2 regions of the Pseudomonas hygromyciniae genome follow, and region 1 is predicted to be linked to the other one. Evidence: riboswitches for the same ligand, from Rfam matches in the RefSeq annotation. Region 1 holds a riboswitch; the other holds the start of a gene.
The links. A riboswitch is a leader RNA that binds a small molecule or an ion and turns the genes downstream of it on or off. The one in region 1 is predicted to bind cobalamin.
Positions count from the first base shown of each region.

Region 2: linked by a shared signal. The riboswitch ahead of JTY93_RS10035 (TonB-dependent receptor plug domain-containing protein) and the one ahead of cobO (cob(I)yrinic acid a,c-diamide adenosyltransferase) in region 1 are both predicted to bind cobalamin.

Region 1 is NZ_CP070506.1:1,657,980-1,661,233, reverse strand. Features, by position in the region: partial or broken gene JTY93_RS07295 (cobyrinic acid a,c-diamide synthase CobB) at 1-667, opposite strand, end outside; gene cobO (cob(I)yrinic acid a,c-diamide adenosyltransferase) at 664-1,275, opposite strand; cobalamin riboswitch at 1,356-1,603, opposite strand; partial or broken gene JTY93_RS07285 (PQQ-dependent sugar dehydrogenase) at 1,703-3,017, shown strand; gene JTY93_RS07280 (C40 family peptidase) at 3,153-3,254, opposite strand, start outside.
Region 2 is NZ_CP070506.1:2,293,373-2,296,626, forward strand. Features, by position in the region: gene JTY93_RS10035 (TonB-dependent receptor plug domain-containing protein) at 1-1,452, opposite strand, end outside; cobalamin riboswitch at 1,545-1,749, opposite strand; gene JTY93_RS10040 (histidine phosphatase family protein) at 1,852-2,403, shown strand; gene cobF (precorrin-6A synthase (deacetylating)) at 2,451-3,206, shown strand.

The DNA of each region.
Region 1 (3,254 bases):
CACCGGCGGTGGCAGCGCTACCTCGCAACTGCCGGCCAGGGCTTCGGCGGCCGCATCCAGGCGCAGGTCCAGGTCATTCAACTCGCTGGCCTGCACCAGGCCCAGGTGGCGGCTCGGCAGTTCGATCCCGGTTTCCCGGGACAGCGCGCCGTACCAGCGCAGGCCTTCGGTCAGGCTGCCTTCGAGCAATTGCGCGTGGCGCACGGTCCCGACGCGGTTGGCCAAGACCCCGGCGAACGGCAGGTCCGCCTGGTAACGCGCCAGCCCCAGCGCCAGGGCGCCAAAGGTCTGGGCCATGGCGGTGCCGTCGATCACCGCCAGTACCGGCACGCCAAAGTGGCGCGCCAGGTCGGCGCTGGAGGGGGGTGCCGTCGAAAAGGCCCATCACGCCCTCGATCAGGATCAGGTCCGCCTCCCCCGCTGCTTCCCACAGCAAACGGCGACTTTCCTGCTCGCCCACCATCCACATGTCCAATTGATAGACCGGCGCGCCGCTGGCGCGCTCATGGATCATCGGGTCAAGAAAGTCCGGGCCGCATTTGAACACCCGGACCTTGCGCCCTAGGTTGCGGTGCAAACGGGCCAGGGCGGCGGTGACGGTAGTCTTGCCCTGGCCTGACGCCGGCGCGGCGATCAGCACGGCAGGGCAATGGCGCGGCTGGTTCAAAGTTCGATGCCTTTCTGTGCCTTGATACCGGCCTGGAACGCGTGCTTGAGCATGCCCATTTCGGTGACGGTGTCGGCCATTTCAATCAGCTCTGGCTTGGCGCCGCGACCGGTGACCAGCACGTGCTGCATCGGTGGCCGGGCTTGCAGGTCGCTCAACACCTGGTCCAGGTCGAGATAACCGTGCTTGAGCGCAATGTTCAGCTCATCCAGCACCACCAGGCCGATGGACGGATCCTGCAACATTTCCCGGGAGACTTTCCAGGCCGCTTCGGCGGCGGCGATATCGCGCTGGCGGTCCTGGGTTTCCCAGGTAAAGCCCTCGCCCATCACGTGGAACCGTACCTGTTCGGGGAAGCGGCGGAAGAACAACTCTTCACCGGTACTGTTGCGCCCCTTGATGAACTGCACCACGCCACATTGCATACCGTGGCCCATGGCGCGGGCGAGCATGCCGAAGGCCGAGCTGCTTTTGCCTTTGCCATTGCCGGTCAATACCAGCAGCAAACCGCATTCATTCGGTGAATTGGCAATGCGCTCGTCAATCACCGCTTTTTTGCGCAGCATGCGCGCCAGGTGGCGTTCGTCACGATCAGGGGAATCAGTCATGGCAGCTCTCCGTTGGGGCTGGACAAAAACGGCGGGCAGGAAAAGACAATCTCTATGAAGCCAAGCATCGCCCACCGTGATGCTGTTGGATGAATCAGGCCGGTCTCCGGGCTCATGAGTGGCGCCCTGTTGACCAGGGCGGGCCGACGATGCGCCTTCCCATATCGCACGCGATACAGTGGCAAAAGCAGCGTCTTGACTCATTTACCGTTGCGGGGGCAGCGCCGGGATCGTGGCCGCACTGTAGAAAAGTGCGCGCACTCACCGGCTTCCCTGTTTCACTCGGTCGACGCGTACGTCACAGAGCACCTGAAACAAGCGGCGAAGGTTAGTGGGTTGGGGGTACAGCGTCAATTAAAGCCGGCCACGCACTTGAACCATCGCCACGCACCGTACCTCTATGACTACAGGCATTGAGGAGAAAAACATGCACAAGACCCGACTCGCCGTACTGATCATGGCCGCAGGCGCACTCGCCGCCTGCGGGGAAAGCTCAACCTTGCAGGTCTCCGACGGCACCGGGCCCTCGCCCAAGTTGCCGGAACCGAACAAAACCCTGATCCCCACCGTCAACATCGCCCCCGCCATTGGCTGGCCCGATGGCGCCAAGCCCCAGGCCGCCGCCGGTACCCAGGTCGGCGCCTTCGCCGAAGGCCTGGACCACCCGCGCTGGCTGTATGTATTGCCCAATGGCGACGTGCTGGTGGCCGAGACCAACGCGCCGCCCAAGCCGGATGACTCCAAGGGCATTCGCGGCTGGGTCATGGAAAAGGTCATGGGCCGCGCCGGCGCAGGTGTGCCCAGCCCGAACCGCATCACCCTGTTGCGCGATGCCGACCATGATGGCGTGGCGGAAACCCGTACGGTCTTCCTGGAGAACCTCAACTCGCCGTTTGGCATGACCCTGGTGGGCAACGATCTGTATGTGGCCGATTCGGACAAGCTGCTGCGCTTCCCCTATCAACCGGGGGAAACCGCGATCAAGGCGCCAGGCACCAAGGTCATCGACCTGCCGGGCGGCCCGCTGAACCACCACTGGACGAAAAACGTGGTGGCCAGCAAGGATGGCAGCAAGTTGTATGTGAGCGTGGGCTCTAACAGCAACGTCGGCGAAAACGGCTTGGAAGCCGAACAGGGCCGCGCTGCGATCTGGGAAGTCGATCGGGCCAGCGGCAAACAGCGGATTTTTGCCTCCGGGCTGCGCAATCCCAATGGCATGGCCTGGGAGCCGCAAAGCGGCAAGCTGTGGACGGCGGTCAACGAGCGCGATGAAATCGGCAGCGATCTGGTGCCGGACTACATCACCTCGGTCAAGGATGGCGGCTTCTATGGCTGGCCGTTCAGTTACTACGGCCAACATGTGGATGTACGGGTCACGCCGCAGGACCCGGACCTGGTAGCCAAGGCCATTGCGCCAGACTACGCCGTCGGGCCACACACTGCGTCCCTAGGACTGACCTTCGCTGAAGGTAATACGCTGCCGGCACAATTTAGCCATGGCGCGTTTATCGGCCAGCATGGTTCGTGGAATCGCAAGCCGCACAGTGGCTACAAGGTGATCTTTGTGCCATTTGAGGGGGGCAAGCCGAAGGGGCAACCGGTGGATGTGCTGACCGGCTTTCTCAACAGTGATGAGAAAGCCATGGGCCGGCCGGTGGGTGTGGTGATCGATCAGCAGGGCGGGTTGTTGGTGGCGGATGATGTGGGGGAATAAGGTGTGGCGGGTGTCGGCTGCTAAATAGCAGGACTCGACAACACCACAAAACCAATGTGGGAGCGGGCTTGCTCGCGAAAGCGGTGGATCAGTCAGTACATCTGTTACTGATTCACCGCTTTCGCGAGCAAGCCCGCTCCCACATTTTTGATCGGTGCAGGTCTTAAGGGTTACGCGCCAGATGCTCGGCCGGCAACACGCGCTTGGCGCTCAGGTAGGCATTCTGCCAATAGGCCTTGGACAGGGTATCAAGCTTCACCGTACC
Region 2 (3,254 bases), 640 kb from region 1:
GCTGGCGCTGAACTCGCGGTCGGCCAGCAGGCCCTTGTAGTCCAGGCCCAGCTCGGCGTTGCGGCTTTTCTCCGGCTTGAGGTTGCGGTTGCCGAGCTCGTCGCCGGGTTCGTTGACGAACAGTTGCTCGGCATTGGGCAGCTTGTAGGCCGTACCGTACTGGCCGCGCAGGGCCCAGTTGGCGTTGAGGTCGTAGAGCGAGGTGAGCATGCCGACTGTGGCGCTGTCGCCGCCGCTCATGGTTTCGTGGCGCACGCCAAGGCTCGGGTGCCAGTCGGGCAGGGCGTCGATCTGCGGGCGCAACTGGGTGTACAAGGCGTGGGCTTCGGCCTTGTTGTTATCGATGACCAGCACGTCGTCCTGGCCCTTGAACCACTGGTTGTCGGAACCGAACACCAGCACATGGCCGCCCGCAAGCTCGGCCTTGCCTTCGGCCTGCACGCCCCAGTCGGTAAAGCCCCAGTAGTCGTTGTGATTGCGCACCACGGTGCCGCCGTTGGCGGTGTTGTTGATCCGTGAGTAGCGGGTATCCCAGTCGTTGATATGGCCCTTGACGAAGTAGCTCAGCCGCTCGTTGATGCTCTGTTCGAAGGTCGCCGTGGCAATTTGCTGCACGCGGTCGTTGGTGGTCTTGCGGTTGTGGGTGGCGCGGGCGAAGTCCAGGTTGGCGTCGGTGTACTGGTAAAACAGCTCCAGGCGCGAGTCATCGCCCAAGGACTGGATGGCCTTGGCGCCGAGTGTGGTGACTTCGTAGGAGCGTTTCTTGTCAGTGACGTTGCTCATGTCGCGGTTGCGAAACGGCTGGTAGCCCTCGGACACGTTATGGCTGACATAGGCCAGCAAGCCCAGGTCGCCCAGGCCATTGCTGAAAATTCGCTCGGCCCGGGCGTCGCCGGTGGTACCGCCAAAGGTATCGACGCCCAGGTTGGTTTCGCCGGATACGTCGCGCGTCTGCGGGCTGCGGGTGACGATGTTGATGACCCCCGCCACGGCCTGGGTGCCGAACAGCAGGCTCTGGCCGCCCTTGAGCACTTCGATGCGTTCCACGGCGTTGGCCGGCAAGGTATCCAGGTACAGGCCACCGTACAGGCGGTTGTTCAGGCGTACGCCGTCGAGCAGGATCAGGGTGTCGTCATTGCGCCCGCCCAACAGGGAATAGGTGCCGTAGTCGAACGGGCCGTTTTTCGGGGCCACGTAGAAACCGGGGATGAACATCTGCATCGCCCGCGTGATATCGGCACTGGGGCCGGCGCGTTCGATCTGTTCGCGGGTGACGATCTCGACTTTGCTGCCGTATTGGGCCATGTCGGCGACGGTGGTGGATTCCACCGACGGCGCGGAAACGGTCTGTGCCTTGAGTTCCAGGGCGCTATTGTCAGCGAGTAGCAGGGGACTGAACAGACAACCCAACAGCAAGGTTGGGCCAGAAGTGACGCCGCGTTGAAAAATCATAGTCTTCTCGAAAAGTATCTTCGCAGAAGCACGCAGGAGAAGGTATCGAGCACACGCCAATACCGGCCCATGCCCGCCCACCGCAGGATTTTGCCAAACAGAAATTCCAGGCCGGTCTCCGGGCTCTCGCGTATCGAACCCTTCACCTTCCCATGGCGTTCTAGCCACAGTGGTGTGTCGAAGGGGTCACGCGAATACCGTTGCGGGGGCAGCACCGGACTTGCTCGATCGAGCGTACCGGTTTCCCGTTTCACCCCATGCACGGCGGCATGAGGCACCTGAAACAGGGCGGCATCTGAACATTCCAGCAACCGTTGGTCAACTTCTCTAGTGGTCGAACCGGTGGGTCTGGATCGTTGTAATATGTTTGCTTCGCTTGATCACCAGAGCCGCACGTCCATGCAGAGCACCCGATTGACGCTGATTTGCCATGGTGCGACACGTGCGCAAAAGCGTGGGCATTTCGCCCTTGATGAAGCCTTGGAAACGCCGCCGTCGCCCTTGAGTCTGGCCGCACGTTTCAAAAAAGCGCCACGCCTGTTGTGCGGGCCTGAGACCAGGACCCGGCAAACGGCGACGCTGTTCGGTGAGCACGCGACGATTGATGACGGGTTGCGCGATATGGATGTCGGTCATTGGCGCGGCCTGGATATCAATGACATCGACCGCGACGAACTGACGACCTGGCTCACCGACAGCGCCAGCGCGCCTCATTGTGGCGAGTCAGTGCTGCAGTTGTGCGAGCGCGTCAGCCAGTGGCTGGAAAACCTCACAGCGCAGCCCGGCCATGTGCTGGCGGTGACGCACCCATCGGTGATTCGTGCCGCTTTGCTTCATGTCATGCAAGCACCCATCGCTATGTTTTACCTGATTGATGTGGAGCCGCTGTCGTCCACCGAACTGCACTTCAACAACGTCTGGCGTCTGCGCCTGGAAACGCACAAGACCTGATCGGCGCGAACATGGCAAAATCCCGGCCCCGCACAGAGAACACCCCCATGAAAAAAATCCTGATCATCGGCATTGGCGCCGGCAACCCCGACTACATCACGATGCAGGCGGTGAAAGCGCTTAACCGCACCGACGTGTTTTTCCTGATGGACAAGGGCCAGAGCAAGGACAAGCTGATCGACCTGCGCCGGGAAATCTGCCAGACCTATATCGACGCCGGGCATGCCTACCGCTTTGTCGAAGCCGACTGCCCCGAGCGTGTGCGCGGCGAGATCGACTACACCACGGCGGTGCAGGATCTGAACCGCGACAAGCAGCAGACGTTCGAGCGGATGATCAACGAACACATGGCCGACGGTGAAGTGGGCGCTTTCCTGGCTTGGGGCGATCCGGCGTTGTACGACAGCACGATCCGTATCCTGCAGGCGATCCTGGCCAGTGGCAGCTGCGTGTTTGAGTTCGAGGTCATCCCCGGGATCACCAGCGTCCAGGTTCTGGCGGCCCAGCATAAGGTGCCATTGAACCGCATCGGCCGCTCCATCGAGATCACCACCGGGCGCCGGCTGGCGGCGGGGCAGGCCAGTGATGCCGATACGCTGGTGGTGATGCTGGATGCCGAGGACTCTTACCGGAGCGCGGATCAGCAGATGGACATCTACTGGGGCGCTTACCTGGGTACGCCGGATGAAATCCTGATCAGCGGCAAGGTGGCCGAAGTGGCCGGGGAAATCGAGCGCGTGCGCAAGGCGGCGCGCGAGGCCAATGGCTGGATCATGGATACTTACCTGCTGCGCAAGCCTTAGGCGTTCTGGCTGTTGGAATGCAATCAAAAAAATGTGGGAGCGGGCTTG